3 regions of the Pelagibius sp. genome follow, and region 3 is predicted to be linked to each of the others. Evidence: riboswitches for the same ligand, from Rfam matches in the RefSeq annotation. Region 3 holds a riboswitch; each other region holds the start of a gene.

Region 1 (10,489 bases), 1.3 Mb from region 3:
TTCCACCCGCCCGCTGCTGGGCGTCTCGAAGCCGGCGATCAGGCTCAGCAAGGTCGACTTCCCGGCGCCGCTGGGCCCCAGCAAAGCCAGGCACTCGCCTCTGGCGACCTTGAGATCGAAGACCATGGTCATGTCTTCGTAGTGGAAAGTCAGGCCCGCGACCTCAAGCATGGCGTACCCGCCTGCGGAAACGCATCCGCCCCAGGCCGTATTCGATGGAAAGGAAAAGCAGCAGGCAGAGCAACGAAAGAACCGCTGCGATCACCGCCGCTTCAGCCATGCGAAAACCGCCCATCGCCTGATAGAGCAACAGCGGCAAGGTGGCAAAATCCTGGCTGCCGAAGAGCGCGATGACCCCGAGGTCTCCCAGCGACAGGGTCGCCGCCACCGCCAGCGCCAGGGCGATGGGGCGGCGCAGACTCGGCCATTCGATCAGCCGCAGACGGTTCCAGCCGGCAAGGCCAAGACTCTGGCAAAGACGGTCGTGCTTCTGCGCCTCGGCCATCATCGGCCCGCCGAGAAAGCGCACCACAAAGGGCAGCGCCATCAGCGCATTCACGAGGATCACCAGCGGCATGGCGAGCGCAAAGACATCGGTGACGTGCCGCAGCATGACGAAGAGCCCGGTGGCCAATACGAAGGGCGGCACAACAAGGATCAGCGAGGCCGAGAGCTCCAGCCGATTGGCCGCCGCCGGGCGCAACAGGCGGTGACGCAGGCTGCGGCTGCTGATCAGCAAGGCAGCCCCCAATAGCAAAGCCAGGACCGCCGAGGCCATGGCGATGGTCAGCGACTGGCCGAGCGCACGCCAGAGGGCCGGATCAGTGAGTACGCTTGCCGCCTTGGCATTGAAGCCCGCCAGAACCACCGCAGCCAGCGGCAGGAGCACGAAGACCATGGCGCCGCCGATCATCGCGCTGTCCGCCAGCCGACCCGGCCAGCCGGCGCGGTCCGGCCGTGGATAAGCGCGCCCTTCGGTCAGCGAGAGGTTACCGGGCAGCGAGAGGTGCAACACCGCCAGAACAATGCCGCCGCAGCAGACAAGCTGCACCAACGCCAGGGTCACCGCGCGCCCGAGGTCGAAGTCGAAGCGCAGGGCCTGATAGACCGCGACCTCGAGGGTCGTCGCCTTGGGACCGCCGCCCAGAGTCAGCACCACGGCGAAGGAGGTAAAGCAAAGCATGAAGACGAGACCGGCCACACCGGGCAGAACCGTGCGCATGGCAGGCCACTCGATCAATCGGAAGAGATCCCGCGACCGCAGACCGTATTGGCTGGCGACGCGCCAGCTTTCCGGCGGCACCGTATCCAGGGCCTGGAGCAGTATCCGGGCGACAAAGGGCATGTTGAGAAAGCAGTGGCCGATCAGGATGCCACCCAAGCCGTAGAGGTAATGAACGCCGGAAAAGCCAAAGGCTTCCAGGGCCTCGTTGACCCAGCCCCGGCGGCCATGCACGGCGACGATGCCGAAGATGGCGACGATGACCGGCACCACCAAGGAGAGGCTGAAAATGCGGAGCAGCAAACCACGGCCCGGAAAGCGGCGCCTTGACAGGGCCCTGGCGAGGGGGATTGCAAAGGCCACCGACAACAGGGTGGAAAGCGCCGCCTGCCAGAGTGTGAACCAGACCACGCGCCAGAGATAGGGCTGTCCCAGGTTGTCGGCCAGCGCCAGTCCGCCGGCGGTCAGCCCCAGGGCCAGCAGCGCTCCGCCGACGAGGAGCCCAACAACGCTGAGCGAGAGACTCGCTGGAAGCCACCAGGGCATGGTCGCGATCAGCCGGTGTCGGCCGCTACCGACTGACGGCCTGTAGCCATTCCTCTATCCAGGCCTTGCGGTTTTCAGCCACTTCCTGCGAAGGGATCAGCAGGGGGCGCGACGGGTAGTCCAGCTTGCCGTATTCGCGCGGCAGGCCCTCAGGCAGATTGATCACCGGATACATCCATTGCCCGGTCGGAATTGCCGATTGAAAGGCCGGGCTGACCATGAAGGCGAGAAACTGCCGGGCCAGTTCCGGCTCCGGCGCCGACTTCGGGATGCCGGCGATCTCGACCTGCATGTAGTGGCCTTCCTCGAAAGCAGCGGCCTGATAGCGTGCGGAGTCCTCGGCAATCATGTGATAGGCCGGCGAGGTGGTGTAGCTCAGCACCAGCGGCGCCTCACCCTCCAGGAACAGGCCGTAGGCCTCGCTCCAGCCCTTGGTGGTGGTCACCGTTTTGCGCGCCAGCTTGGCCCAGGCCTCGGGCGCCTTGTCGCCATAAACGGCGCGGACCCAGAGCATCAGGCCAAGCCCGGGCGTCGAGGTGCGCGGGTCCTGCACGATGATCTTCAGATCGTCCGGCGCCTCCACCAGTTCCTTCAGGCTCTGCGGAGGTGCGGTCAGGCTCTCGGTATCGTAGACGAAGGAAAAATAGCCGTAATCGAAGGGCAGAAAAGTCTCATCGTGCCAGGCGACCGGCAGCACAAAACCCTCCGCCGCCAAGCCGTGCTCGGCGAAAAGTCCGGTCTCTTTGGCCTCGGCCATCAGGTTGAGATCGAGCCCCAGGACGACATCGGCCTTGCTCGACGCCCCTTCCAGGCGCAGTCGGCTGAGCACGCCCACCGAAGAGTCGACGGCCACGAAATCCAGTAGGCAATTGCAGTCGGCTTCGAAAGCTTCCTTGATTTGGGGGCCAGGACCCCAGTCGGAGGTGAAGGAGTCGTAGGTGTAGACGGTCAGGCGCTTCTTTGCCTCGGCCGCCTCAAGAACGTCGGGGGCGCCGGAAAGGCCGGCCGTTATGACGGCGGCAAGGCCGAGGGCCGCCAGGAAACTGGGAATTCGCATAACATCGCTCCATAGCGCTATGGGGCGGCTGGCTTTGAGGTGGGTCTTTTCCGAAGAGGCCTTCCGCTCAAATCCCTCCGCCGGCATTACCCGGGTCAGGTTCATCGGGTTGACCGGGCGGCAGCACCGCCCCGATCTCTCAGCCCAGAGTCATCAGACCACTGTGGTCAGACCGCTTGGGCACCCCGTTGAGACAGCGCCAGACTAGGCCCCGCCCCCGGCCTTGGCAAGGCCCCGGAAAGGACGGAGAAGAGCCGGAGGAAGGGCCAAGGTCCCGCGGGCACACTTCGATATCAGGCGAATCTTGGAGCAGACGATCCGTGCTTTATGGCAGCGACAAGCAACCCGGAGCACCGTGCCATGATCACCTGTTTCATCCGCTACGAAATCGACCCCTTCAAGAAGGAGCTCTTCGAGATCTACGCGCGCAATTGGGGCCAAGCGATACCGCGCTGCGGCGCTGACCTCATCGGCTACTACGCGCCGCACGAGGGTTCGGCGACCACCGCCTACGGTCTCTACAACGTTGCCAGCCTGGCGGACTACGAAGCCTACCGCGCCCGTCTGGCCGCCGACCCCTTGGGGCGAGAAAACTATCGCTTTGCCCGAGAGGAACGCTTTATCCGCCACGAGGACCGGATGTTTCTGCGCATCGCCTCCGCTCCCCATGCGGATTCCGTCTAGCCGAGCGGTAAGGATCTTGTATCCGGCGGCATGGGAGACCAGGGCGGAAGTCGCCCTGAATCAGCGGCCAAAGCTAGGCAAAGCCTTCCATGGCGGCAATTAGTGCCGCCTATTTTCAACTTACTGACCTCGGCGCTCACACCTCTTGCAGGCTCAATCTAAGGGTTTCAAAGGGAGTCAAAGCGCCTAAAAAATTGATGTTTCTTGGCATTCTTCTTGCTGAAGTTGCAGCGGTGACTCTTCGCGGATCACCGGGGGATCCCGATGAACGGAGGATCAGATGACAACGATACAAAGTGGCATTCCTCTCGCCGAGGCACGCGAGATCAAACCGCAGCTTCATCGGCTTAATGACCTGAAGGAGACCGACCCCGAACGCTGGGAGATGATGCAGCGTGCCCTGCAGACGCGCCCAGAGGAGCTTTCGGCAACCGAGAGGGCCGCACAGATCGCAAAGCAGCGCGCTGTCCCGGTGCATACCGTGTATCGGGTCAACGGCGAGGTCGTCGCGTTGCACCAAACCAATGGCTGGTCGACAACCAAAAACGCCGACAGTAGTGCCCGAATCGTCCCCGGACAGGGCGATGCCGATAAGGTCGGCCGAGAGCTCGGCCTGACCGGCGATGCGCTGAACGACTTCGTCGCCACGCACATGACCGCCAATCTCAAGAAGAAATACGGCGCGGCCCTGACGGTCGAGACCTACCCCAACGCAGCCACCGCGCCAAGCGTCGGCGAGGTGCAGGACGAAATGTTCGGTATCACAAGTCATCGCGACACGGTGCCCGGACGGATGTCCCGCGTTGCGATGGACACCGAAAGCTGGGCAGCGCTGCTGGACCGGTACCGCTAGGCCGACCGACCGTTTCGCCGATCTAGCGGCCCGCCGTAACCTCGATCTCTACCAGATACTCGGGGCGGGCCAGGGCGGCGATGACCAGGGTCGTCACCGCCGGGGCCTCATTGCCGCCCCAGCGGGCCTGGCGGATCTTCGTCAGCGCCGGCAGGTTTCCCGCCTTCGTCAGATAGTAGACCACACGGACCATATCGTTCATCGAGAGATCGACGGTGCTGAGGAGCGTCTCCACGCTGGCCATGGCCTCATGGCATTGGTCTTCGAAAGACTCATGCGTGACCCCTTGCGGGTCGACACCGATCTGACCGGAAATGAAGAACAGCTTCTGCGGCGCCTCAAGGGCCACGGCATGGGTGTAGATCCCTTTGAAGTCGTTCCCCACCGGGCGGATCGAAGGGGGGTTGTGACGTTGTGGCATGACTTATCCTTCCTATAGACGGAGCCTTCGGGGGCCTCCCGGTCTACCGTCTTTGATGTGATTTCAGGCTGAAGGGCTTTCCGGCTTGGCGCACCCCTCGCGCAAGATTTATCGATAAAAAATAATATCTTGCGGGGTAGCGCAAACGATATAAGCTCACGCCTTCTGTGAGTTTAAGTAACAGAAAGACAGGCGATGAGGCTTCCCTCGCTACGGGCGATCCAGGCCTTCGACGCGGTGGCAAGGCACAGCAGTTTCAGCCGCGCCGCCGACGCCCTGGCCGTGACCCACGGCGCGGTCAGCCGTCAGATCCGGGGCTTGGAGGAACAGCTCGGCAGCACCCTCTTCCACCGGACGGCAAGGGGTGCCGGGCTCACCGACGACGGCCGAGTGCTGTTCCGCGCCAGCCGCGAAGCTTTTGCCGCGCTGGAAAACGGCGTCGCCGAGCTGGAAAGGCGCAAGACCGACCAAACGGTAACCCTCTCCCTCACCACCTCCCTGGCGATGAAGTGGCTGCTGCCCAGGCTGCCGGACTTCAGGGCGCGCCATCCGGAGATCGCCATCCTGCTGGACACCAACGACGCCCCGGTCGACTTCACCGATAAGACGGTGGACGCTGCCTTGCGCTTCGGCAAGGGCGACTGGAAGGGCCTCCATGCCAGTTTGCTGGCGCGGGAAGAGTTGGTGGCGGTGGCGGCACCCGGGTTGATCGGTGATCGGCCACTGCCGATCGAGCCTTCTGCGCTCACAGCCCTGCCGCTGGTCCATGACGATTACAACCCGGGCTGGGAGCCTTGGCTGGAAAGAGCGGGTGGCGGCGCCAGCGGCGAAACGCTGCCGGGAGACCGCTACGGCGATACCGGCCTCTTGATCGCCGCCGCCCTCGACGGCCAGGCTGTCGCCCTAGTCCGGCGCCTGCTGGCCGCGGACGACCTTGCCGCCGGGCGGCTGGTCCAGGTCAGCGATGTGACACTGCCTCTGGAGCGGGCCGTCTACTTCGTCTGCCGGGCGGGCGATGAGGTCCGGCCGGCGGTTGCCGCGCTGCGGGATTGGCTGCGCGCCGGCCTCACGCCATTTCGGGACAACGCCTAAGTGGCTCCCTGCAGTTTGCCGATCTGGCCCTTGTCTGCCGGACCGCTTGATTGCATGAAGGCGCGGTCGCCCAGCCCCTGATACAGAGACCGCCATGCCGGACGCGCGAGAGAACCCGAACCAACCGACCGATGCTCCTCTGGGCGATCCCCTGCCCGGCTGGATGCCGCCGCCCGCGCCGCCGCGCTCGGCAATGGCAGGCCGTCTCTGCCGGGTGGAACCGCTGAGCCCTGAGACCCATGCTGCCGACCTCTTCGCCGCCTATGGCGCCGACCGGGAAAACCGCATCTGGACCTACCTGCCCTACGGGCCCTTCGACGATCCGGCGGCCTTTCGCAAGTGGATGGAAGCGACCTGCCTCAGCGATGATCCGCTGTTCCATGCCATCGTCGATCAGGCCGCCGGAAAAGCGCTCGGTGTCGCCAGCTATCTGCGCATCGCCCCGGCGGCAGGCTCCATCGAGGTCGGCCACATCAACTACAGCCCCGCCCTCCAGGGCACCGCGATCGCCACCGAGGCGATGTACCTGATGATGGCCCGGGTCTTCGATGAATTGGGCTACCGGCGCTATGAGTGGAAGTGCAACGCGCTGAACGCCGGCTCCTGCCGCGCCGCCGAACGTCTCGGCTTCACCTTCGAGGGAGTCTTCCGCCAGGCCGCGGTGATCAAGGGCCGCAACCGCGACACCGCCTGGTACTCCCTGCTCGACCGGGAATGGCCGCAGGCCAAGGCCGCTTTCGAAGCCTGGCTGGCGCCGGCGAACTTCGACGGCGACGGGCGGCAGAAACGCGGGCTGAAAGAAATTAGAGACAACTTGTAATCAGGACTTCTAAGGCTTTTGCGCCCATGACAATCTCCGGGAATTGGTTAGATTATTCTAATCCAAGGGTTGTGGAGAGTCGTTTTGGGGTACTTCGATGCGCTGGCAAGCAGTTGTTTCAAACATACAAAGTCCGGAAAACCCGCCTTTTATCCCTGGGGCAAGTTCGGCAAGGGATATGAGATCGACACGGAGACACGACATCACGAGATAAAGCAAGGCGTCATCCGCTACACCATGGCGCTCATCGCCGTTACCATCGCGGTCGGGGTAGCGCTCAAATGGCAGGGGCTGATCCTCATCCCCATCGTCGTACTTCCTTACATCTTCCTGGTCCGCAAGTGGACCAAGGGCCTGCAGGTCACGACCGAAAAGCTGACCTTCAGGGAAAGTTACGAGACTCAGGCAAAGCGCCATCACCCCGCCGTGCTTTGGGTCATGCTCGTCGCCTCTCTGCTGCTGACGGTCAGCAGCGCCCTGGCCCTGAGCATCGAGGGGCATCTTGTTTTCGAGATTCTCGGCCTCACGCTCTTCGGGTTTTGCACCCTGGTCTGCGCCTGGATGCTGATCGCGCGCCGGCGCGGTTCCTGAACCGAAGCCCCGAAGACGCGCTCAGTTCGTCCAGGGCGCGTTGTAGAGATTGATGGCCAGCTTGATCGCGGTGCCGCCGAGGATCAGCAGCAGGACCCAGACCTTGGAGAGACTGGCCAGGGCATAAAAGGTCTTGGCGTCGTTGATCTTGGCCTGCTTTTCCGGCCCCTCAACCATCTTCTCGGCCTGCTGCTCGCGGTACCAGCCGCGCAGCGCCTGCGACGTCACATAGAGCGCCGCGGCCGCCAGCATCATGTCGGCGAGGAAGCTAAACCAGGGCAGGATGCCGTCGCCTTGCAAGGACCGCGGGCCTATTCGATGGAGATCTTCAGGGTCTTGTTCATGGCCAGCGCGATCTGCGCCAGGGAGGCGACGGTCGCGCCCTGCTTGTTCACCTTGCCGCCGGCCAGCTTGGAGACGAAAGCGGGGTCCAGGCCGGTCGCCTGCTGCAGATCGCGCAGGCTGCCGGCATAGGCGTTGAGGGCCTCGGTGACCGCGTCCGCCACCTCCATCCGGGCCACGATGCGCGCGCTCGCCCGCAAGGCCTCGACATCCGGGTCGGTGGGATCGGCGCCCTGCGCCCGGGGGGCCGGCCGCAACCTGCTGACTGCCATGGTCTGCTCCTTTCCGGCATTCTATCCACCTTCTGTTGTCAAATTAAACAACAAAACGGCATTAAATGAAACGGAATTACCGGAAGGGAAGTTTCTGCAAACCAAAACAGCTAAGTGACATAGCTAGCGAACAATTGGATCCAGCACCGACCCACTAGCATACCCACGAAGACGACCATGAAGTCCAATCGCTTCAGCTTCTGTAAGGCTAGCAATGCAATCTGAAATTGCGCGCTCAGTCGATACGCTTTCGTCTTCGACCAAATATTTGAATCTGCCCGGGAAATATTTCGGGTTGCCGGACTTGGTATCGAGATATAAGTCATCAAACAGCTCGCGTAGAATGCGTTCGTGCCCTTTCTGCTGAGCTGCTAAGGCCGGATTATTCAGCACATAATCCCGCGTAATTTGTTTGAGGATCCTGATTTCCTCCTCATGCGTCTCATCAATAAGGACGCATGATTCATTCGGTCGAAATTCGCTCTGCGTTTTCAACGTTATTCCATCAATGTATCGACCGATCAGTTGGGAAGTCAGCAAACGAAGTTGTTGCCGCTGTTCCCAACTTCCTTCGTATGGAGTTGAAATCACTTTCGGAACGAGTGAGAAAACTTCTTCAAGACGCCCGTGCGCTTTTCTTAGCCTTCCTTCTGCATCTTTTGGAGGTTTACCGCTAGCAGCCTTGCTCCAAGCGCCGAAAGCCCGCTGAACGATCTCCTCTGCCCCCTTAGCCTCACTGCCGAAAATCTGGTGCCAAGGGATCACTCGACAACGGTGAAAATCCTCCAGATCGTGTACCGAGTAGGCAATGTCGTCTGCCCAGTCCATTAACTCGGCTTCCGCCGTTTTGTTATCGCTAGCCCAACCTGCGCGAGCCCATTCAAAGTCGTCGAGTTCTGAACTATAAACACCCCATTTTTTGGCGCGCCGCGAATCCTTCGGATCACGAACCCACGGATACTTCAGACAAGCTGCCAAAGAAGCTCCGGTAAGGTCGAGGCCGTCAATTGGGTGGCCATCGCGTGCTACGAAACGGACAGAAAGCTTAGTTAAAATACGAAACGACTGTGCGTTGCCCTCGAATCCATCTTCGTCTCCTTCTCGCTCCGAATCAGCTTCAGCGAGAACCAGTTCATTGAGAACCTGTTCCCCCAGATGCCCGAAAGGTGGGTGACCTAAATCGTGCGCGAGGCAAGCAGCTTCAACGACTTCTGCGTCGACACCAAAAAAATCGCACTCGACTGGCTGCTGCTCCAGACGGCGCTCAGCAAGCCTGCGTCCAACCTGTGCAACTTTTAGCGTGTGTGTGAGGCGTGTGTGAAATACATCAGCCTCTCCAGCACGAACGATCTGTGTGACGCCAGCAAGACGACGAAACGCAGAGCAGTAGAGAATACGATCTCTATCGCGCTGAAACACACTCCTTTGATCGTCCCTAGCTATGCTATGACGTCGGTTGAATCGATTGTTCAGCACCCGTCGCTGCGGTGTAACATTTAGATCATTCAACCACTTCGAGGTTCATGTGTGGTCCCATGCGAACTCTACCACTCTGCAACAAAAATCGTAGTGCCTGCATAATCTCCTTTTCGGAGATATCCTTTTGAAGGTCACGAAGTACGTTTGAGGGTGGCACAGTTTCGTCATGCTGTTGCAAATAGCTTAGAATTTCCGCCTCGACCATTTCTTCGCGCTTTTCTGCAACCGCTAAGCCCGCCATTTCGCCCTCCTTGGCCGTAGATCGCGACTCGAGACTTTAAAACTTGGTATCAAACCTTATCGTCGGCGTGCAACGATAAAAGTCAAGTTAATCTACCAGTATGATTTATAACCATATGATTTTTAAAACAATTGTTTCCAACTCACGAGACGGCACTCCAATCAATACAACTCTTAAGGGTGAAATTCATTTATGGCGATCACTGAGCCCTACAATGGGCAGAGATCCTAGATGTCTTTGAAAATTAGCTAGCCCTTACGAACTTCAACGCCCAGAACGCAGAATTTTGGATCGCTAAGGGTTCTGCGCTCAGCTTGATCCGGAGCAGGCTTCCAGATCGACATTTGCCCCCTGCCCGGCTATAAGGCGCGCCATTGCGGCCCCGCGGGCAAGCCCGCGGGCGATTGGGCCCGCTCCCGGGATTTACAGATTTCGAGCATGACCGACCTTTCCGAGGCCGTTGCCAAGCGGCGCACCTTTGCGATCATTTCGCACCCTGATGCGGGCAAGACCACGCTGACGGAAAAGCTGTTGCTGTTCGGCGGTGCGATCCAGATGGCCGGCGCCGTGAAGGCGCGCGGCGAGCAGCGCCGCGCCCATTCGGACTGGATGAAGGTGGAGCGCGAGCGCGGCATCTCCGTCGCCTCTTCGGTCATGACCTACGACTACGCCGGCAAGACCTTCAACCTGCTCGACACGCCGGGCCACGAAGACTTTTCGGAAGATACCTACCGCACCCTGACGGCGGTGGACTCCGCCGTGATGGTGATCGACGCCGCCAAGGGCATCGAGGCCCAGACCCTGAAGCTCTTCGAGGTCTGCCGTCTCAGGGACATGCCGATCATCACCTTCGTGAACAAGCTGGACCG
Region 2 (10,489 bases), 3.9 Mb from region 3:
GCGGCACAGGTCCTGGGGTGCCGCCGGTGCGCTGCTGCAGGACTTCAGGAACTCTGGGCTGGCAACGGGAAACACGTACTCCTGCATCAGCCGCAGTGACCGTTGCGAGGCCCGGCTGTCCGGTCCGAACTGGAGGGCGGCATCGAAGTCGTCGGCGGGACGCAGCCTTGCGTCGGCCTGGGTCTTGATCCAGACGTCGACCTCCGGATGTGCCGCGCGAAAGTCGGGCAGGCGGGGTACCAGCCATTTCAATGCGATGGAGGGCGGCACCAGCACCCGCACCTGGGCGACGGCGCTGTTGTCCCGGACCGCCGTCAGGGTGGTGTCGAGATCCTGAAAGAACCCGCGCGCAAGTTGGGACAAAGCCCTGCCCGCTTCGGTCAACTCAAGACGGCGGGTCAGTCGTGTGAAGAGCTTTACCTGCCACAATTCTTCGAGATGTCGAATCTGGTGACTGATGGCGCTCTGGCTGACGTGCAGTTCTTCTGCAGCTTTGGTGAAGCTCAGATGCCGTGCGGCGGCATCCAGCGCGCGAAGGGCGGTTGTCGGCGGCAGCCGCATCGTTGGGCTTTCCATGCATGAATGATTGCTCATGCATAGCATGACCAACGATCCTTTGTCAGCCTCTCGACGGCGCTCTAAAACCCATACAGCACAATGACTTCGGCCCGGCAGCCGACGGGCCGCGGTGAATCCCGGCGGCAGCAACGAGGGGCGTCAGATGATGGCCGGTTTTCCTGTCCACGATCCCCTGTTTCTCGCCGTTGCCGCTGTGGCGGTGCTGGCCATCGGGATTTCCAAGAGCGGTTTTTCGGGCGGCATCGGCGTTCTGGCGGTTCCGGTGATGGCTCTTTTCGTATCACCGCTGACCGCCGCCGCCATCATGTTGCCGATCCTCTGCGTGATGGATGTCTTGAGCGTCTGGGCCTATCGGCGGCGCTGGCACCGCCGCAATCTGCTGTTGCTGCTTCCCGGTGCCTGCGTTGGGCTTGCGCTCGGCGCCTTGACGTTCCGCTATGTCGATGACGCCGTCATCCGGCTGCTGTTGGGGGCGGTCACCCTGGGCTTCGGCCTGCAGGCCTTCGCTGCCGCTGGTCAGGCCGGCGAGGTACGGGCAGGCAAGGCGGCGACGGGGGTCGCCTGTGGCGCCCTTTCAGGGTTCACCAGCTTCATCGCCCACGCCGGCGGCCCGCCGGCGAAGTTCTTCCTGCTGCGTCAGCACCTCGACAAAACGGTCTTCGTCGGCACCAACGTGGTCTTTTTCTTCCTGATCAATCAGGCGAAGATTCTGCCCTATGCCTGGCTGGGCCAGTTCTCCCGGGACAACCTGATGACATCGCTGCTGCTGGCGCCTCTGGCGCCGCTGGGAATCTGGTTGGGCCTTCGGCTGCACCACCGGGTGCCTCAAGATGCCTTTTACCGGGTCAGCTACCTTCTGATGATCCTGGCCGGTGTAAAGCTGTTGCTCGATGGCGGGCTCGATGTGATTTTCCGCTGACCCGCCCGGCGGTGCTTTTTCCTGACGGCGTCTTTCAAAGAGAAAGGGGCGCTCCCTCATTCGTGGAGCGCCCCCTGGCAATGCGGTGTTCCGGGTTATGCGCTGGCGGGTTCGAGCGTGACCGTATAGAGCGCCTTGTCGTTCAGGTCTTTCAAGGTGACCGTCATGGCCTCGGTCTCGCCGTCAATCTTCACATGGCCGAAGAACTGTAGCTCCGAACTGGGCGGCAGGTTGCGCTCGCCCGCCGGGTCTTTGGAAAACACGACCTGAGGCCCGAAGGTGTCGTCCATCTGGCCGGGTCCGAAAGAGCCGGCATGCACCGGCCCGGAGACGAACTCCCAGAACGGGTCGAAGTCGCGGAACTGGGCTTTGCTTGGATCGTAGTAGTGCGCCGCGGTGTAATGCACATCGGCGGTGAAGAAGACGGTCTGTTTGATGTCATTGTGCTTGATGAAGCGCAGCAGGTCCGCGATGTCGTGTTCGCGGCCCAGCACCGGCCCGTTGCCGTTGGCGCCGTTCTCGAAGGCAGTTTCGCCGTCCCTCACGATAAGGCCCAAAGGCATGTCGCTGGCGATGATTTTCCAGGTTGCCTTGGAAGCGAGCAATTCGCGCTTCAGCCAGCGCAGTTGATTCGGTCCCAGAAAGTCGGTGTCGCGGCTGCGCACAGGCTGGTTGTTGGCGCTGTTGGGTCCGCGATAGCTGCGCAGGTCCAGGAAGAAGATGTCGAGCATCGGCCCGTAGGGAATCTTGCGGTAGATGCGCTCCCGGTCGCTGGGATGCTGGCGGATCGGCATGTACTCCAGAAAGGCCTTATTGGCGCGGCTGGCCAGCAGCGAGGCACTTTTCACCTTGTAGCGGTCGTCGGAGATCAGCATTTCTCCGGGATACCAGTTGTTCACCACCTCGTGGTCGTCCCACTGGGCGAGCATCGGCACCTCGGCATTGAAGCGCTTCACGTTCTCGTCCATCAGATTGTATTTGTAGTTGCCGCGGAACTCGGCCAGCGTCTCGGCGACTTTAGCCTTTTCCTCGATCATGACGTTCTTCCAGATGGTGCCGTCGGGTTGGGTCTTCTCGGCTTCAAGGGGATTATCGGCGTAAATGGTATCGCCGGAGTGGATGAAGAAGTCCGGGCGGTTGTTGCGCATGGTCTCGTAGCAGCGCATGCCGCCCCAATCCAGATTGATGCCCCAGCCCTGACCGCAGGTGTCGCCGGTCCAGACAAAGCTGATGTCGCGCTTGCTGCCCGGCCCTGTGCGAAAGCGTCCGATGATCGGCTCGCTCGTCAGATTGACGTCGGCCAGGTCCTGCCACTGCAGGCGATAGAAAATGTCCTGACCCGCGGGCAGTCCGGTCAGATCCATCTTGGCGGTGAAATCGTTGCCGTCGATGGCGGCCGGGCCGCGCAGGCGCTGTGCCGAGGCGAAGCTGTCGCTGGTCGCGACTTCTACCAGCAGGCGCGATGGGCGGTCGGCGCGGGCCCAGATGATACCGCTGTTGGTGGTCACATCGCCGCTTTGCACGCCGTGGGTGAAGACCGGGCGATTGGATTGCGCTATGGCGGGAAAACCGAGCAGTCCGGCGCCGGCCAATCCGCTGCCGGCGGCGGCACCTTGCAGCACACGGCGTCTCGAAAAACGGGGAGTCGGAGCGGCAGGGCGCTTTGCTGGCATGATCTTCTCCTTAGGTTTGCCCGCTGGCCGCAGCGAAACGGTTGCGAAGGGCGCTAATCTGCTGGACCGGAATCCGGGCGTTATCGAATCTTGGTTAACGACTTCGATAACGTTCCTCGGTTGCCGGACGATGTCGCTCGCGCTTCAGTTTGATGAAGCCTTTATCCTCATTGCGCGTAAGCGGAATCGATTGGATTTGTGGCGAATTCCAACCGATCTTCAACGTCTCTTAACCGTTCTCTGATGAACTTTAACGCTGTCTTTAAAGCGTTTGAAGGGGGATGCCGGTCTTTGCCCACAAAGGCGGAGTTAACCGAGGAATTGGCACGGCTCAGGCAGCGGGTCGAAGAGGTCGAGAGCCTCGAAGCTGAGCGAGTCATGGCCGAAGATGCTTTGCGCGAAAGCGAAGAGCGTCTGCGCGACTTTGCGGCTGCCGCCTCGGACTGGTTCTGGGAAATGGATGCGGAGCTGCGGATCTGTTACCTCTCCGAACGCCTGCGTGAGGTAACCGGCGTCAATCCGGCGGAGGTTCTGGGGAAGTCCCGGCTCGAACTCGGCGCCGGCGATACGGATGCCGATAAGTGGGAAGCCCATTTGGCCGACCTGCGCGCCCACCGTCCTTTTCGTGATTTCCGCTATGTCTATGTTGCCGCTGATGGCGGGCGCCAATACTGGTCGATCAGCGGCGTGCCGCTCTTTGACGAGAAGGGCGTTTTCCTGGGGTACCGGGGCACCGGCCGCAACCTGACGGAGGAATACAACGTCCGCCGCATGGCTTTCGAGGCGCAGGACCTTCTTCTGCAAGCCGTTGAATCCTTTTCTGACGCAGTCGCTCTCTTCGACGCCGACGACTGCCTGTTGCTGTTCAACGAAAGTTATCTGGCGTTCCACCATTCCTCGGCGATGACCATCGGCCCGGGCATGCCCTTTGAGGAATTGATCCGCAATCAGGTCGAGAACGGCATGATTCCGGCTGCCTTCGGGCGGGAGGAGGCGTGGCTGGCCGAACGCATGGAGCGCCACCGCAACCCTTCCGAGGAAGTGGAGGTCGAACGGTCGGACGGAAAGTGGTTGCGCATTCGAGAGGAGCGAACGGCGAACGGTGGATTGTTCCTCACCGCCACCGACATCACTGAAACCAAGACCATCGAGCGCGCGGAGCAGGAGATACGCGACCGTCTGCGCGCGGTTATCGACCACCTGCCGGCCGGCCTGACCCTGAAAGATCAGGACGGCCGCTACCTTCTGGTCAATCAACAGTTCCGCGACCTCTTCGGCCTGGACGGCCGCGACCTTGTCGGTGCGACGGCCTTCGACAGTTTCAACAAGAGCGAAGCGGAGGTCTTCAATGCCCAGGATCGTATGGTCCTGAAAACCGGCATTCCCATGGAGGTCGAGTCGGAGGTGACGCGCCGTGACGGCAGCAAGGTTCTTGCGATGGTCACCCGCTTCCCGGTGCTGGATTCAAAGGGCGCTGCGATCGGTGTCGGCGGTATCCAGGTCGACATCACCGAGATGAAGGAAAAGGAGCAGCAGCTTCGCGAAGCCCGTGACGAGGCCGAGCGGGCCAACCGCGCGAAGTCGACCTTCCTGGCCAACATGAGCCACGAGCTGCGCACGCCGCTGAACGCCATCATCGGTTTCTCGGAGATCATGGAGCAGGGCCTCTTCGGGCCTCTAGGCAACCCGCACTACAGCGAGTACGCCGAAGACATAAGGCGCTCGGCCAGTCATCTGCTGTCCATCATCAGCGACATCCTCGACCTGTCGAAGATCGAAGCCGGCCGCATGGAACTCCACGAAGAACCCATCGACATTGCCTCGGTGGTCGAGTCCTGCCTCACGATCGTGAAGGAGTCCGCAGCCAACGGTGGCCTGGTTCTCACCTCCGCTTTGCCGGAGACCTTGCCTTTGCTGCATGCCGACAAGCGCTCGGTACGGCAGATCCTTCTGAACCTCCTGTCCAATGCCATCAAGTTCACGCCCGCCGGCGGCACTGTCGTTGCGGAGGCGGCCTTGGAAGAAAGTGGCCGGATCGCGCTGACCGTACGCGACAGCGGGATCGGCATGGCCGCGGACGACATCGAGATCGTGCTGCAGCCTTTCGGGCAGGTTGAAGGCGCCCATACCCGCAGCCACGACGGCACCGGGCTCGGCTTGCCGATCACCAAGTCCCTGGCAGAGATGCACGGTGGCAGTATGACTGTGGAAAGCGTGGAGGGCGAGGGTACGGAGATCATTGTCCGCTTTCCGGCCAAACGGGTGGTCAAGCGTCCTGCCGGCGGCGGTGCGTCCTCGCAGCGTTTGGCCTGATCCGCATCTGCGCTAGAGCGGCCAGACCAGCAGAATCATCGGTACGCTCACCGCAATCACCAGGACTTCCAGCGGCAGGCCCATGCGCCAGTAGTCGCCGAAGCGGTATCCACCCGGGCCGAGGATCAATGCGTTGTTCTGATGTCCGATCGGCGTCAGAAAGGCGCAGGATGCTGCCACCGCCGTCGCCATCAGAAAGGGGTCGGCGTTGACCCCCAGACGTTCGGCGATGGTGGCCGCGATCGGCGCCATGACCACGGCCGTCGCCGCGTTGTTCAGGATATCGGAGAGGGTCATGGTGACCACCATGACCACGACAAGCACTACGGCGGCCGAAAGTCCGGCGGTGACCGCCAGCAGGCTGTCGGCGATCAATGTGGTGGCGCCGGTGGTCTGCAGCGCCCCGCCGACCGGAATCAGCGATGCCAGCAGCACGATGACCGGCCAGTCGATGCCGTCGTAGAGTTCCCTGACCTGCAACAGCCCGGAGACCACCAAAAGGGCGACGGCGATGCCGAAGGCAATCTGTATCGGCACCAAACCCAGGCTGGCGGCGAGAATGGCAGCGGCGAAGATGGCGATGACCGCCGGCCCCTGTTTGCGCTTGCCGAAATGAAGTTCGCGTTCTGCCAGTGGCAGGCAGCCGAGGGCATGCACCAGGTCGGCCAGTTGCTCGGTTTCGCCGTGCAGCAGCAGCACGTCGCCCGGGCGGATACGAAACGACCGCAGACGTCCCCGGAAAGGCGTGCCCTGGCGCGACACCGCCAGGATGGTGATCCCGCGGCGGGAGAACAGGCGCAGGGAACCGACCAGGCGCCCGTCCAGGCGCGAGCCCGGCGCCACCACGGCCTCCATCAGGGTTGCGTCTTCCGGCGCCTTGACCTTTTTGCGGTCTGTTTCGTCGCGGTCGCCGATCACCAGGCCGAGCTTGCTGACGAACCTGTCGATCTCGTCGGGCCCGGCCTCGATCTTCAGGATGTCGCCGGCCTGAAGCTGCTTGCGCGTTGTCGCCGGGTAGACGCGGTCATTGCGGATCTGGTCCATGATGACGGCGTCGATGTCTTCGGTCAGTTCGTCGATTTCCTTTAGGGTCTTGCCGATGTGCGGGTTCTCGGCGGGTACGGTTACCTCTGTGATGTAGTTTTCGATGTCGAAGAGATCGCCGCCGGCCGTGCGGCCGCTGTCGCGCAGCGGGACGAGGCGCCAGCCGATGAGGGCTATGAAGACAAGGCCGGCGAAGGCGACCACCAGGCCGACCGGCGCATAATCGAACATGGCGAAGGGCTCGCCGCTCAGTTCGCCGCGATAGGAGGCGACGATGATGTTCGGGGGTGTGCCGATCAGGGTGACGAGACCGCCGAGAATCGATCCGAAGGAAAGCGGCATCAGCAGTTTCGCCGGCGAGCGGGCGACCTTGCGTGCCGACTGCAGGGCCATGGGCAGCAGAATACCCAGGGCCCCGACGTTGTTCATCATCGTCGACATCGCCGCGCCGAGACCGGCGAGAACGCCGACGTGGCTGCTGGTCGACCCGGATGCCGGGCGGATAAGGCGCGTGAGCAGATCAATGGCGCCGGAGCCGGAGAGAACACGGCTGAGGACCAGCACCGCCGCCACGGTGATCGTCGCGGGATGGCCGAAGCCGCTGAAGGCCTGGCCCGCCGGTACCAGGCCGGTCACGACCGTCGCCATCAGACAGGCGAAGGCGACGACGTCATAGCGCCAGCGACCCCAAACCAGCAGACCGAAGAGGCCTGCCAGAATGGCGAAGATCAACATCTGCTGTTCGGTCATTGGTGCCTTTGCAATTCTGTCTGGAAAAGGATGCGGTTTGCTGAAGCCCCAAGAGGCTGAAGCCCCAAGAGATTGTGACATTCCGATCAGAACGCCGCCAGCGCAAAGCCGCGCGCCCCTGGTCTGCGGCCCTGCAGATTGTGGTTTCCTTCGGCCGGGGCGATGGCTAAGCTCTTGGGATTAGTGAACTGGGGTGCCCGCTTTGTCGCGGGCTGAGAGAGTCCCATCGAACCTGATCTGGGTCATGCCAGCGAAGGGAGTTGTCACCGAGATGACCAAAGCATACAGCCTCTCATTTGCGGTCTCGGCCTCCCTGATAAAGGAAGGGAGCCAAGAGTGCAGATTGATCGCGTCGCGCCTCTGTTTGCGGAACTCCGCGAAAAAAGGCCGCTTGTACACTGTATCACCAATGACGTGACACCGGCCGTCATGGCCAATGTCCTTTTGGCCTGTGGGGCGTCGCCGATGATGGCGCGCGATGGCGCCGAAGTCGAAGAGGTCGTCCGGCGTGCCGATGCCTTGGTCGTCAACCACGGCACCCCGAGCCCGGCGCGCATCGATGCCGCGTTGAAGGCCGTGGCGGTGGCGCGGGATGAGGGTATCCCCTGGGTGCTCGATCCCGTCGGGGTCGGTGCATCGCGGCTGCGGCGCCGCGCTGTTGCGGCGCTCCTCGGCGAAGCGCCTGCCGTGGTGCGCGGCAATGCTGCGGAGATTGCCTTCCTGGCCGGAGAAGCGGCGGCCGCTCCGGGTGTCGATGCGCCGGAATCCGCAGGGCAGGATGGCGGGGCCGCGCTTGCCTTGGCGCAGGCGCAGGGCTGCGTGGTGGCGATGACCGGTGCCCAGGATTACATCGCCGGTCAGGGCCGGCTTCTTGCCGTCGCCAACGGCGACCCTTTGATGACGCGGGTCACCGGGCTCGGCTGCAGCACCACGGCCCTGATCGCCGGCTTTCTAGCGGTGGCGGACGACGCCTTTGCTGCAGCCGCAGCGGCGGTCACCCTGATGGGGCTCGCCGGCGAGCAGGCAGCGGCCGCGGCCCGTGGCCCCGGCAGCCTGGCAAGTCTCCTGCTGGATGCGCTTTACAGCCTGCAGCCCGCCGACCTCTGCCGTGCAGCGCGGTGGGCCGATGTGCCGTCGGAAAAGGCGGCGGAGGTAAAGACATGAACAGCTTCTCGCAGGACGCCTGGCAGACCATTGCGCCCCTCTACGGCAAGATTGCGGCGCTGCCGTTCAACCGCGAGCTGGCCGAAGGCAGCCTCTCGGCGGAGCGTTTTCGCTTTTACATTCTGCAGGACTCGCTCTACCTCGCAGGCTATGCAAGGGCGCTGTCACTGGCGGCGGCCAGGGCGCCGGATGCCGAGGCCGCGGCGATCTTCACCCGCTCCGCCCAGGGGGCAATCGAGGTCGAACAGGCCTTGCATGCCGGTGTCCTGGCCCGCTTTGGCGTCGGCCCCGAAGCGGCGATGCAGACCGAACCTTCGCCGAGTTGCTTCGCATATACAAACTTCCTGCTTGCCGCCGCCCAGAAGGATTCCTTCGAGGTTCTGGCGGCGGCGATCCTGCCCTGTTTCTGGATTTATTGGGAGATCGGCTGCCAGATCAGCGCGGCGGCCCAGCCCGGCAATCCCTACGCGGATTGGATTTCGACCTACTCCGATCCCGCTTTCGGAGAGGCGACGAAAGCGGTGATCGATCTCTGCGACCGGGCCGCGGCCGCGGCCGGTCCCGTCACCTGCGATCGGATGATGACCGCCTTCGTCCAGTCGTCGCGCTATGAATGGATGTTCTGGGACAGCGCCTATCGCCGCGAATCCTGGCCGGTCTAGAAAAGCGGTTTAAGGGTCTTTAAGGCCATGTCATGGCATGATTCCTTGATAAACCGCCGCCTATGGCCCCCAATAGTGCTGAAAGTCCGGGGTTGAGGGCGGCCAGGCGGCTGTAACGGAGAGTCACAACCCTGTGAGAGGCCTTTCGGCGGGATTTAGCCTCCCCATTTGACCTCCAAGCGGTCGCCGAAGACGGGTTTTACCCAGGCGCCCAGATCAGGTCGGGGGACCATCGAGACGTTCGGCAACCCCGCGACAGCGATACGGAGAAAGCATCATGAAAAAGGTTCTGCTGACCACTGCTTCCCTCGCCGCCGGGGCCTTTGCTCTCGGTGTCGCCTCTGTCTCGGCTGAAGAAGCCCAGGTCATCGAGCTGACCCAGACCGCCTGCCAGTTTGTCGAGATCGAGGCCGGCGGCGACCACGGCTACACATCCAACAGCAAGGCCGACTGCGACACGATCAATGCCGAGTCAGGTGCCGAGCGTCTGGCTTCCGCCAAGGTGCTGAACCTGAAGCCCGGCAAGTACATCTTCCGGGTCACCAACAAGAACGTGCCCTACGATCTCGGATTTTGGGTGCGCGAGCACGACTACGACTGGCGCAATCCCCTGCACAAGCTGAGCAAGACCTCGGTTTCCGGCGGCGGCCTCAGCACGGGGACGACCAAGGACTACGAAGTGACCTTGGAAGCCGGCGAGTACATCTACAGCTGCCCGCTGAACCCGACACCGGATTACAAGATCGTCGTTGAAGGTTGAGCTTCGGGATCGTGCCCGGTGACAAGAAGACCCGGGCCTTCCCCAGAACAAGGAACAACAAGATGGCCAAGACCATCCAAGCGGATATCTGCGTAATAGGCGGCGGCTCAGGCGGCCTCTCGGTCGCAGCCGGCGCATCGCAAATGGGCGCCAAGGTGGTGCTGATCGAAAAGGGCAAGATGGGCGGCGACTGCCTGAACTATGGTTGCGTGCCGTCCAAGGCGCTGATCGCCGCCGGCCATGCCGCCGACACGGTTCGCAACGCCGGCAAGTTCGGTGTCAACGGACACGAGCCCGAGGTCGATTTCCTCGGCGTGCGTGATCACGTCCGCGGTGTGATCGCGGCCATCGCCCCGCACGATTCGGTCGAACGCTTCGAGGATCTGGGTGTTACGGTTATCCAGGCCGCCGGCAGCTTCACCGGGCCGGACGAGATCGTTGCCGGCGATACCCGGGTCAAGGCCAAGCGCTTCGTCATCGCAACCGGTTCTTCCGCCGCGGTGCCGCCGATCCCCGGCCTCGACCAGGTTCCCTTCATGACCAACGAGACGGTCTTTGATCTGGCCGAGCGGCCGGAGCATCTGATCGTGATCGGCGGCGGCCCGATCGGCGCCGAACTGGCTCA
Region 3 (10,489 bases):
CGCGGCCGGCGAGGCCGACCCGGGCCAGCACCTCTCTGGCCCGTGCCTGCCCGGCGCGTTCCGCGGACCGTCCGCCCCGCAGGCGCGCACCAAGCAGGACGTTCTGCAGCACCGTGGCCCAGGGCGCCAGAAGATCGCCCTGGCCCATGTAGGCGACCCGCCCGGCGAGCGGCAAGCCGTCGCTGCAAGACAGCGCCCCCTGCGCCTCTTGCGGCGCGCACAAGCCGGCAATCAGGCGCAGCAGGCTCGACTTGCCGACACCGCTTTCGCCCAGCAGGCAGATCCAGCGTCCAGCCGGCAGATCCAGATCGAGGCCTTCGAAAACCGGCCGGCCGTCAAAACGGACGGCGGCCCTGCGCAGGAAAACCGACGGCGCCTCTTGCGTCATGCCGGGCTGATCATCCATCCCGTGCGGCCAGGAAGGCACCCTGCCCAACCCGGCTCCAGTCCCGCGCCCGCTCAAGCGCCGTGCGGTAGGACGGCAGAATCTTGGCCGACATGGGATCGCGCGCGGCGAGATCATCCAGCACAGCCACGGCCTCCTGCCGCGCCCCGGCCATCACGTCAGATGGGAAGGCACGAAGCTGCACGCCCTTTTCCGCCACCAGCCACTTCAGGCGCGCGGCGTTCTGCCAGTCCGCTTCAGCCAGCGCGTAAGCGTTCTCCGCTTCGCAGGCCGCGGTCACAATCGCCTGCAGTTCGGGCGTCAGCGCGTCAAAGGCCGCCTGGTTGATCAGGCATTCACCAGTCCCATTGGGCTCGTGAAAGCCGGGCCAGTAGTAGTAGGGCGCGACCTTGTAGAAGCCGAAAGCGGCGTCACTCCAGGGCCCGAGGAATTCCGCACCGTCGATGAGACCGGACTGCAGGGCGGCAAAGATCTCGCCGGGCGGCACCACCACCGCCGTCGCGCCGAGGCGGCGGTAGACTTCACCGCCAAGGCCGGGGATGCGGAACTTCAGGCCCTGCAGATCGTCCAGGGAAGTGATCTCCCGCGTGAACCAGCCGCCCATCTGCATGCCGCTGTTGCCGCCCATCAGAGGCTTCACGCCAAGAGGGGCATAGAGTTCGTCCCACAGCTCTTGGCCGCCGCCCTGGGTGATCCAGGCGGCATGTTCGCCCGGCGTCAGACCGAACGGCACGGCGGTAAAGAAAGCCGCCGCCGGCATCTTGCCACGCCAGAAGAACGAAGCACTGTGCCCCATCTCCACCGTACCGCCGGAAACCCCGTCGAGAACTTCCAGCGGCGGCAGCAGGTCACCGGCGCCGAAGACCTCGACCCGAAGCGCGCCGCCGCTCATCGTGGTGATGCGCTCGGCCAGTCGTTCAGCGGTCATTCCCGGACCGGGGCTGTTCTTCGGCCAGGAGGTTGCCATGCGCCAGAGCCGGGCCGAACGGGCAACGGCCGGCGCCGCCAGACCGGCCGTACCAAGGGCGGCGAGCCCGCCGGTCAGTACCCGGCGCCGGGCAGGTCTATCGGGTTTCACGTTCCTGCTCCTTTCCCTGCCAGAACGCATGGAAGTGGTGGACCGGCCCATGACCGCTGCCGACCCCCAGTGAGTCGGCGGCGGCCAGGGCACGGTTCAGGTAGTCCTTGGCCTCCGCCACCGCGCCGGGCAGCGGCAGGCCCTTGGCAAGACCGGCTGCAATGGCGGCCGAGAGCGTGCAGCCGGTGCCGTGGCTGTTGGCGGTCGCAATCCGCGGCGCCGAAAAGCGGTGCAGGCGTTCCCCGTCGAACAGCAGGTCGACGCTCTCCGCGTCGGCAAGATGCCCGCCCTTCAGCAGAACCGCCTTTGGCCCCAGGACATGAAGCGCCCGCGCCGCTTCCGCCATGGCGACCTCGTCCGCCGGTACCGGACCGTCGAGCAGGGCCGCCGCTTCCGGCAGATTGGGTGTGATTACCCCGGCCAGGGGCAGCAGGTCGTGGCGCAGGCGCGCCACTGCGGCGGGCGCCAGCAGGGCATCACCGCTCTTGGCCACCATCACCGGATCGACCACCAGCCGGGCGACCGCACGCTGCTGCAGGCCTGCCGCCACGGCCTCGATGGTCGGGGCTTCGCCGAGCATGCCGATCTTCACGGCACCGATGGCAAGATCGTCAAAAACCGCATCGAGCTGCGCTGTCACGAAGTCCGGCGGCGCCGCATGAATGGCCGTCACCGCCCGCGTGTTCTGTGCCGTCAACGCGGTGATCACCGAGGCCCCGTAGACACCGAGTGCCGAGAAGGTCTTCAGGTCCGCCTGAATGCCGGCGCCGCCGCCGGAATCCGAACCGGCGACCGTAAGGGCGATGGGAACGCTCATGCGCTTTCCGCCCGTGCATCCAGCGCCCAATCGACGACATTGCGCAGCTCGCCCGCCGCCACCCTGGGATCGGATGCCGCGGCAATGGCGGAAACCACAGAGATCCCGTCACAGCCCGCCGCAATCACCGCGGCGGCAGTCTCCACCGTAATTCCGGCAATGGCGCAGATCGGCAGGCCGGGTGCGCGCAGCGCAGCCGCCTCGGCAAGATCCGCCAGACCGTCGAGGCCGATCGGCGGATGAGGGTTCTGCTTGCTGGCGGTGTCAAAGACCCCGCCGATGGAGACATAGTCCAACAGCCCCGGCTCCATCGCCGCGATCTCTTCGGCGTTCTGCACGGTAAGGCCGAGTATCCGGTCCGGCCCCAGGAGCTTGCGGGCATCGGCGGGGGCCATGTCCTGCTGGCCGATGTGAACGCCCTCGGCCCCGGCCGCCAAAGCGACATCGACCCGGTCGTTGACGATCAGCGGCACACCGAAGGGGGCCAGAGCCAGCTTCAGCTTTCTTGCCTCTGCAATAAGCGTCGCCGTATCGCCGGTCTTGTCGCGCAGCTGCAGGGCCGTCACCCCGCCGCGCGCCGCCGCCTCCGCCACCTCGACAAAGGAGCGGTCGCCGGCATGATCCGGCCCGATCACGAAGTAAACCCGCAGATCGGGCTTCAGTTTCTCGCTGCTGTTCACGCCGTCATAGCCTTCCTCGTCTCCGCTGTCTTGCTGCGGCGAAGGTTGGGAAGCTTTTGGCGCTTGTCGCGGAAGGCTTCTCAAATCCCTACGCCGGTACAAACCGGATCAGGTTCCGCGGGTTAGCGGTGCGACCGCCTCTCAGCCCCTTTCGGGCACCCCGTTGAGATGTCTGAAAAGAATGGGCGCTTTAGGCCCAGGCTGTCAAGTCGCGCCCCTCGACATCGGCAAGCGAACGCGTCACCAGCAGCACCTCGGTGCTGTAGGGGTAACAGGGATGGGCGAAGATAGGGCGGCGGTCGACCACCTCGTAACCGTGACGCTGATAGAACCGAAAGGCGCGTTCGTTCTCCGCGAAGACCTGAAGGCTCAGGCTGTCGCAGCCCGCCGCCCGCGCCCGCTCTTGCGCGATGCTCAGGAGCGCGCCGCCGAGCCCATGCCCCCGGAACTGAGGAAAAACCGCCAGGGCGTTGATGTAGAAGCTGCCGGGAACCTGGTACTCAAGCTCCAGCAGGGGCCGCAGCAGGGCCGGCAGTTCCGCCAACGCCGCCAGGTCTCCGGCGCTGGGTGTCGGCAGGCGATATCCCAGGAGCATCCCGGCGACGGCATCGCCGCGCTCGGCGAGGACCGCGTTGCGATAGGAGAAATTGGCATTGTCGCGGGCCGCCCGCGCGGCGCCGACTTCCAGAGGGTCCTGGCCGGGTTCGGCTTCCTGAGACCAGAAAAACCAGGCAATGCCTTCACCGGCAATCTCAATGAGCTGGGCAACGGCGCGCGCATCGGTTTTGCGGGCGTCGCGAAAGCGGGGCAAAGCGGGGGTCAGGTCAGCGGGTTTCACGTCAGAATCCGATCAGCATCAAATGGTTAGAGCAGATCCACGTTGGATGGAATCGCGAGAACAATCCATCCAGCCCGGATCTATTATAGGCATCTACGCGGTTCGATGCGGATGGGCTGCAGATGGTGTCAGGGTTTTAGGTTTCAGCGGAGTTTCAGCTGAGTTTTGGCGGCGAAACAGCAAAATCCGTTGAACCGGAGCCCATCTGGGCGCGACAAAAGAGAGACTCCGGCTCTGCTTGGCCACAACCGTCCCCTCTGTCTGAGCCCCTGCTGTCTGGGCACCCCTGATGTCTGAGCCCCTACTGTCCGAGAACGCCATGTCCGATCTGATCAAAAACCTCTCCCCCATCCTGGTTCTTCTAATCGCGCTTCTGGGATCGATCCAGGCGGTGGCCGAGCCGGCCAACCCAGCCCCCGGCTTCACGATTCCCCAGTTGATCAAAACGCTGGAGAAACACTTTCCCGTAATCCGCAGCGGCGAAGGCTCTCTGCAGTCGAGCGACAATCTGCAAAGCGACCTGCTGCCCTCCACCAACCCGAACACTGCGCTGGAAACGCTGGGCCCGCCGGAAGCGCTACGCAGCTTCGTCTTTTCCTACGATCCAAGCGAGGAGCGGAAACTCCGCAATAACCGGCACTGGGCCGGGAAAATTATCCGCAACGCCCTGCCGGAATGGCGCGAGGGTAAACGATGGACGCATCGCGCCACAAAGCAGGTTGAAAAGACCCCCGACGGGCCCGAGGTCAGTGAAATCGCCGAAGGTTACCGGATCGCCGTCAACAACGCCGAAGGCCGGGTGACGATCACTGTGCGCCCCGCTGCCTTCACAGACACCGACCCGGAAAGCCTCGGCGTCAGCCTGTCGCAACTTCTGACCGGATTACAGGATGCCTTCCCGCAGCGCGACGAAGGTATGGGCAGCCTCTATGGCGGCGACAACGGCTGGATCAGCGACCGCTTCTTCTCCGACAACGCGCACGCGGAACTGGAAACCCTGGGACCGGTCGACGGCCTGGTCGGCCTGCGCTACCTCTATGCCCTGCGCGAGGACGACCACCCCGAGGCGACGGCGGACAACCGCCGCTATGCCCTCACCCTGGTGCGCAACGTCTTTCCCGACTGGGCGGGGGCCGATGCCTGGATGAACGCCACCATCGACAAGGTTGCCATGGAGGCGGACGACGGCGCCGAGCATATGACGATCGACCACGGCACCCTTCGCCTGAGCTTGCGCTACTTCGTCGGCGCGACCGCGTCCATCGAGATCCTGATCCATCCAAAGGACAGCTATATCTGATTGGCGTTCTTTGCCCCGTCAGCCACCCTCGGCGTCGCGGTTCTTCTTGGCGTCCTGAAGCGTCACCACCTCGGCGCCCGGCGGGCCCGGCCTGTCTTCTGAATCGTCTTCAGGTTTGTCTTCCGGCCCGTCCGAGTCCGTTTCCTCGCGTTCCGCCTGCCGTCCTTCGTTCACGGCGCGGCGGGCGGCGGCGACCTCGGCCAACTGCTCGCGCCATTCCGGCAGCATGATGCTGATCTCGTCGAAGGCGGCGCGCGGCAGGAACAACAGATGCGAGTAGCTGATGGAGCGGGCATCGGCGGAGCGCCGGCGCTGATCCAGCAGCGCCATCTCACCGAAGAAATCGCCGCGCCCGAGCCGGTGCTGCTCTTCGTCGATGCGGATTTCCACCGCACCGGAGGCGATGAAGTACATGCCGTCGCCCGGATCGCCGCGGCGGAAGACATGGGCGTCGTCGGCAATGACGCGGGTCTGCAGCTTGCGCGCCACCTCGGCCAGTTCCGCCGCCGGCATCGCGGCGAAAACCGGAAAGGCATAGAGCAGCTCCGGCGTCGTCGCCTTGATGTCGACCCGGGCCCGGCGCCGGCTGCTGGCATGTACGCTGCCGGCCTCGGTCCTGAGGTCGCGGGCCAGATCCTCGCTGATGATCCCGGCCCCCCGCAGTTGTTCGATCTGCTCGATCTCCTCGCGATAGGCAAAGCGTTCGAGCACCTCGTGATCGAGCTCCCTTGCGTAGTTGGGGTACTGCAGGCGCAGGGCGGCCAGGTGCCGTTCGACCTCCGCAAGGCGCAGGTTGACGATCTCCCCCAGTACCTCGGTCAGGCGGTCGCCGAGCAGGCCGGCAAGGCGGAACTCCAGGAAGTAGATGAGCTCCAGAATGATGATGCGGTTGATCAGCAGGAACTGGAAGCGCTGGCCGAGATAGAGCGCCAGCGGGCGGGCAATACCGAGGCGGAAATGCAGCCAGGCGATGAAGCGGAACCAGCGGCTCTGGCGGAAGGGGCGCCGCGCCGCACGGAGGTAGCCGAGGCGACCGTCGGCGCGCACCGCGTCGATCATCGACTCCACCGACAGCAGGTAGCGGTCGACCAGGGAGGAGCGCAGGCCGCCGCTCCAGCCCTGTTGCAGCAACAGTGATTTTTCCTGATTGGCCAGCGCGATGAGACCGACCGTCAGACGGTCGCGGTCGGAGATGGCGGCGGCGAAGGAATCGTCCTCGGCGACCCGCGACAGGCGCTCGTTGTAAGGCCGTATCGCCCGGCTCACCAGTTCGTCGTCAAGCTCGTAACGCCCGGCGAAGCTGCGCAGGCTGCTGCCGACGCTGGACAGCGACTGGGTCAGCACCTGGCTGCGGAAGGCGCGGTCGATGGGCGAAAGCTGGTCGAGACCGAGGCGGCGCATCAGCCAGCTCAGGGTCGTGCCCTGCACCAGCAGGGTGAAGAGCGCGAAGCCGGTCGCCTGGATGGCGATGAAGCGTTTCACCTCCGGATCAATGAAGAAGTTCTCGCTGACCGCCAGCACCAGCGCCAGGGTGACCGAGCCGCGCAGGCCGCCCCAGATGATCACCGTCTTGGTCTGGGTGGTGACCTTTTGCGTGACCCGCACGAACGACAGCAGCGGGAAGATGCCGAAGAGGATCACCGCGCGGGCGGCCAGGGCGGCGATCACCGCCACCGGCAGGTAGACGAAATCAAGCAGCGTCGCGTCGGCCAGCAGGCGCGGCGCCAGCAGGGCGGCCAGCAGAAAGATCAGCGAGGTCGCCCAGAAAGCGATCTGGGCCAGGGTTTCCTCGAAAAAGCGGAAGGTCTCGGCCTGAAAACGCGAGCGGCCGACGGCGCTCAGTACCAGCCCGCTGATGACCACGGCAGTGACGCCGGAGATGCCCAGGTAGTTGTCGCAGATCACATAGACGGCATAGGGCAGCGCCACCGCTATGGTAAGCTGGGCGGCGCGGTAGAAGCGCAGCCGCTCCAGCATCCAGGCGGCGGCGCGCCCGGCGAGGAAGCCCGCCAGGGCGCCGCCCAGCAGGCCGACGACGATGGACTCTGTGACCATCCAGAAATCGAGGTCCCGCCCGGTCAGGATGACCGCCAGAAAGGCACTGAAGGCGGCGATGGCGGTGGCGTCGTTCAGCAGCGACTCGCCCTCGACCAAGCGCGTCAGCCGCGCCGGCGCGCCGAGGTCGCGGAACAGGGCGATCACCGCCGAGGGATCGGTGGTGGCGACGATGGCGCCGAACAGCAGACAGACCGCCAGCGGCATGGGCGCCACCAGCCAGACCGCCCCGCCGATCATGCCCAGGGCGACGATGACCGCGAGGACCGCCAGCAGGATTACCGGCGCGATATCCTGCATCAGCCGCCGCGCATCGATAGTGACGGCGCCCTGGAACAGCAGGATCGGCAGGAACACCGTGAGGAACAGCGAGGACGACACGGGAATGTCGATCACCGCCTCGGCCACCTGGCTCACCTGATCGGCGACCCGGTGACGCTGCAGCCAGGCCGCCGCGAGGCCGATGCCCACTCCGGCCAGCGCCAGCACCACCGTAAACGGCAGCCCGCTGCGCTTCGCCAAAGGCTGCACACTGGCCACCACGATCAGCAACAGTGCCGTGGTAAGGGTGATCTCCGTTATGCCCATGAGAAGAAGCTTACACCGAATTGCGGCGGATTAGGGGCTGGCGGCGGGGCAAATAAGGATCAGCAGGCATCCCGGCATCGAGAACAGGAAGCGGCGATCCGTTCTGAAATCTCTGAAAGGTTTGGTGGGCGCACAAGGACTCGAACCTTGGACCCGCTGATTAAGAGTCAGCTGCTCTGCCAACTGAGCTATGCGCCCCCAAAGAGGTCCCGGCTTTGGCCCGCCTCGAAGCGGGCACCTGGCAAGGGCCGGAAGAAGGCTCCGGCCGCCGGGATGCGGGGTGATAGCAAGTCCGCCGGGCTTTGTCGAGGGGGCTGAGGCAGGAAATCGGGCGAAAGCGGGTTTTCGGGGAAGATTCGAGGGAGTCCCCCGGTTTTGGGGCGCTTCAAGGCGCCGGTCTCGGGCTGGGTCGCATGCTTCGAGACGCTTCGCGCCTCAGCATGAGGGCATGGTTGACGAGCGTTCCACCTCACCCTGAGGAGGGCTGAAAGCCCGTCTCGAAGGGGCCCCTTACACGGCCCGCTAAACCTCCGCCGTGCCGCGGCGGGAGATGCGGATGTCGCGGTGGATGTAGCAGGAGATAATGAGGCCCATGGCGATCATCACCGTCAGCAGGGCCGTACCGCCGTAAGAGACCAGCGGCAGGGGCACGCCGACCACCGGGAAGACCCCCATCACCATGGCCATGTTGATGAAGACGTAGAGGAAGAGATTGGTGGTCAGGCCGATGGCCAGCAGGCGGGCGAACTGGTTGCGCGCGCGAAAGGCGATGGCGAAGCCGTAGGCCAGCACCAGGAAGTAGAGCGCCAGCAGGCCGAGGCTGCCGACCAGGCCGAATTCCTCGGCCAGCATGGTGAAGATGAAGTCGGTCTGCTTTTCCGGCAGGAAGTTCAGATGGCTCTGGGTGCCCTGCATGAAGCCCTTGCCGGTAACGGAACCGGAGCCGAAGGCGATCATCGCCTGCAGGGCGTGATAGCCGGCGCCCAGGGGATCGTTCTCCGGGTTCAGGAAGGTCATCACCCGCGCCTTCTGATAGGCATGGAGGAACTGCCAGGCGATGGGCACGGCGGCGAGGCCGGCGACCGCGACCAGCGCGAATTTCCACCAACGCACCCCGGCGCAGAGGAAAACGGCGGAGGCCGCCAGCAGCAGCATGCCGGAGGTGCCGAGATCCGGCTGCCGCAGCACCAGGGCCGCCGGCGCCAGGACCAGGGCCAGAGGCAGCAGCAGCAACGTCGGACGGCCGATGTCCTCCGTCGAGATGCCGTGGAAATAGCGGGCCAGGGCCAGGATCAGCGACACCTTCATGATTTCCGAGGGCTGTAGGCGGATGAAACCGAGGTCGATCCAGCGCTGCGCGCCCATGCCGATGGTGCCCATGAACTCCACCGCGCAGAGCAAGGCCAGGCTGCCCAGGTAGATCAGATAGGCGTAGCGGAACCAGAAGCGCACATCGATGAGCGCGACGGTGAACATGATAACGATGCCGAGGCCGAAGCGGATCAACTGACGCGAGGCCCAGGGCGACATCGATCCGTTGGCCGCCGAATAGAGCATGGCGAAGCCGACCCCGGCAATCACACAGAGCAGGAACACCAGGCCCCAGTTGAGCTGCCAGATCTTCTGGCGCAGCGTCATTTCCGGGTTGCGGTTGGAGAGGAAGATATCCGCCGGCATCGCCGTCAGCCCTGCTTGACCGGCTGATCGAGGGCCACGATGGGCAGGGAACGGCGCCCGGCGGGGTCGCGGCGCTGGGTTTCCAGCAGGATGTCGCGGGCGATGGGCGCGGCCACCTTGGAGCCGCCGCCGCCGTGCTCCACCACCACGGCACAGGCGTAGCGCGGCTTGTGCACCGGGGCGTAGGCGACGAAGAGCGCATGGTCGCGGCGCCGCCAGGGCAGCTGCTCGTTCTTGGTGACGCCGGCGGCGCGCTCGGCCATGGTGATACGGCGCACCTGGGAGGTGCCGGTCTTGCCCGCCAGTTCCCAGCCTTCATCCTCGATGCGGGCGCGGTAGGCGGTGCCGCGCGGATGGTTGCTCACCGCGTCCATCGCCTCACGGACGATGTCCAGATGGGCCTTCGGCACATCGATGTCGGGGAAATCCGGGGTTGGCGGGTCGCCCTGGGGCACATCGTCGTCGGCGCGCACACCGCGGGTCAGGCGCGGGACTACCGCCTTGCCGGTCGCCAGCCGCGCGGTCATCACCACCAGCTGCAGCGGGGTGGTCAGCACGAAGCCCTGGCCGATGGAGGCGATCAGCGTCTCGCCGCCCTGCCAGGGCTCGCCGATGTTGGCCAGCTTCCAGTCGCGGGTCGGGATCACCCCGCCCCTTTCGCCTTTGAGATCAATGCCCGAGGGCTCGCCGAGACCGAACTTGCGCGCCATGGCGGCGATGTTGTCGACACCGATCTTGCGCGAGATATCGTAGAAATAGACATCGCAGGAATGCTGAATGGCGCGGACCATGTCGACCCAGCCGTGACCGTGCCGCTTCCAGCAGTGGAAGCGGGCCCGGCCGAGGGTCATGTGGCCGGGGCAGAAGACCCGGTAATCGGTGCTGATGCCGGCCTTCAGCGCGGCCAGGGCGACGATCATCTTGAAGGTCGAACCCGGCGCATAGAGACCTGTGGTGGCCTTGTTGTTCAGGGGCTTCAGCGGATCGTTGATCAGGTCGTTCCACTGCTTCACTGTCAGCCCGATGTTGAAGGCATTGGGGTCGTAGCTC

The links. A riboswitch is a leader RNA that binds a small molecule or an ion and turns the genes downstream of it on or off. The one in region 3 is predicted to bind thiamine pyrophosphate.
Region 1: another riboswitch for thiamine pyrophosphate. It lies ahead of thiB (thiamine ABC transporter substrate binding subunit); the one in region 3 lies ahead of thiE (thiamine phosphate synthase).
Region 2: another riboswitch for thiamine pyrophosphate. It lies ahead of thiM (hydroxyethylthiazole kinase); the one in region 3 lies ahead of thiE (thiamine phosphate synthase).

What each region holds. Positions count from the first base shown of each region.
Region 1 covers NZ_OZ252224.1:2,071,794-2,082,282, reverse strand. Annotated here, with positions in the region: gene thiQ (thiamine ABC transporter ATP-binding protein) at 1-171, opposite strand, end outside; gene thiP (thiamine/thiamine pyrophosphate ABC transporter permease) at 164-1,768, opposite strand; gene thiB (thiamine ABC transporter substrate binding subunit) at 1,794-2,825, opposite strand; TPP riboswitch at 2,880-3,023, opposite strand; gene ACP146_RS09925 (NIPSNAP family protein) at 3,153-3,509, shown strand; gene ACP146_RS09920 (hypothetical protein) at 3,790-4,362, shown strand; gene ACP146_RS09915 (RidA family protein) at 4,385-4,783, opposite strand; gene ACP146_RS09910 (LysR substrate-binding domain-containing protein) at 4,979-5,875, shown strand; gene ACP146_RS09905 (GNAT family N-acetyltransferase) at 5,970-6,695, shown strand; gene ACP146_RS09900 (hypothetical protein) at 6,780-7,286, shown strand; gene ACP146_RS09895 (hypothetical protein) at 7,308-7,586, opposite strand; gene ACP146_RS09890 (hypothetical protein) at 7,598-7,900, opposite strand; gene ACP146_RS09885 (deoxyguanosinetriphosphate triphosphohydrolase family protein) at 8,024-9,319, opposite strand; gene ACP146_RS09880 (hypothetical protein) at 9,402-9,620, opposite strand; gene ACP146_RS09875 (peptide chain release factor 3) at 10,059-10,489, shown strand, end outside.
Region 2 covers NZ_OZ252224.1:4,724,323-4,734,811, reverse strand. Annotated here, with positions in the region: gene gcvA (transcriptional regulator GcvA) at 1-576, opposite strand, end outside; gene ACP146_RS22095 (sulfite exporter TauE/SafE family protein) at 722-1,498, shown strand; gene ACP146_RS22090 (alkaline phosphatase D family protein) at 1,594-3,120, opposite strand; gene ACP146_RS22085 (PAS domain-containing sensor histidine kinase) at 3,463-5,484, shown strand; gene ACP146_RS22080 (SLC13 family permease) at 5,497-7,278, opposite strand; TPP riboswitch at 7,458-7,554, shown strand; gene thiM (hydroxyethylthiazole kinase) at 7,615-8,442, shown strand; gene tenA (thiaminase II) at 8,439-9,104, shown strand; gene ACP146_RS22065 (hypothetical protein) at 9,382-9,864, shown strand; gene ACP146_RS22060 (dihydrolipoyl dehydrogenase family protein) at 9,927-10,489, shown strand, end outside.
Region 3 covers NZ_OZ252224.1:797,292-807,780, reverse strand. Annotated here, with positions in the region: gene ACP146_RS03945 (ABC transporter ATP-binding protein) at 1-388, opposite strand, end outside; gene ACP146_RS03940 (TRAP transporter substrate-binding protein) at 399-1,484, opposite strand; gene thiD (bifunctional hydroxymethylpyrimidine kinase/phosphomethylpyrimidine kinase) at 1,471-2,301, opposite strand; gene thiE (thiamine phosphate synthase) at 2,298-2,981, opposite strand; TPP riboswitch at 3,049-3,154, opposite strand; gene ACP146_RS03925 (GNAT family N-acetyltransferase) at 3,172-3,819, opposite strand; gene ACP146_RS03920 (hypothetical protein) at 4,109-5,119, shown strand; gene ACP146_RS03915 (cation:proton antiporter) at 5,138-7,762, opposite strand; tRNA gene ACP146_RS03910 (tRNA-Lys) at 7,885-7,960, opposite strand; gene rodA (rod shape-determining protein RodA) at 8,285-9,439, opposite strand; gene mrdA (penicillin-binding protein 2) at 9,445-10,489, opposite strand, start outside.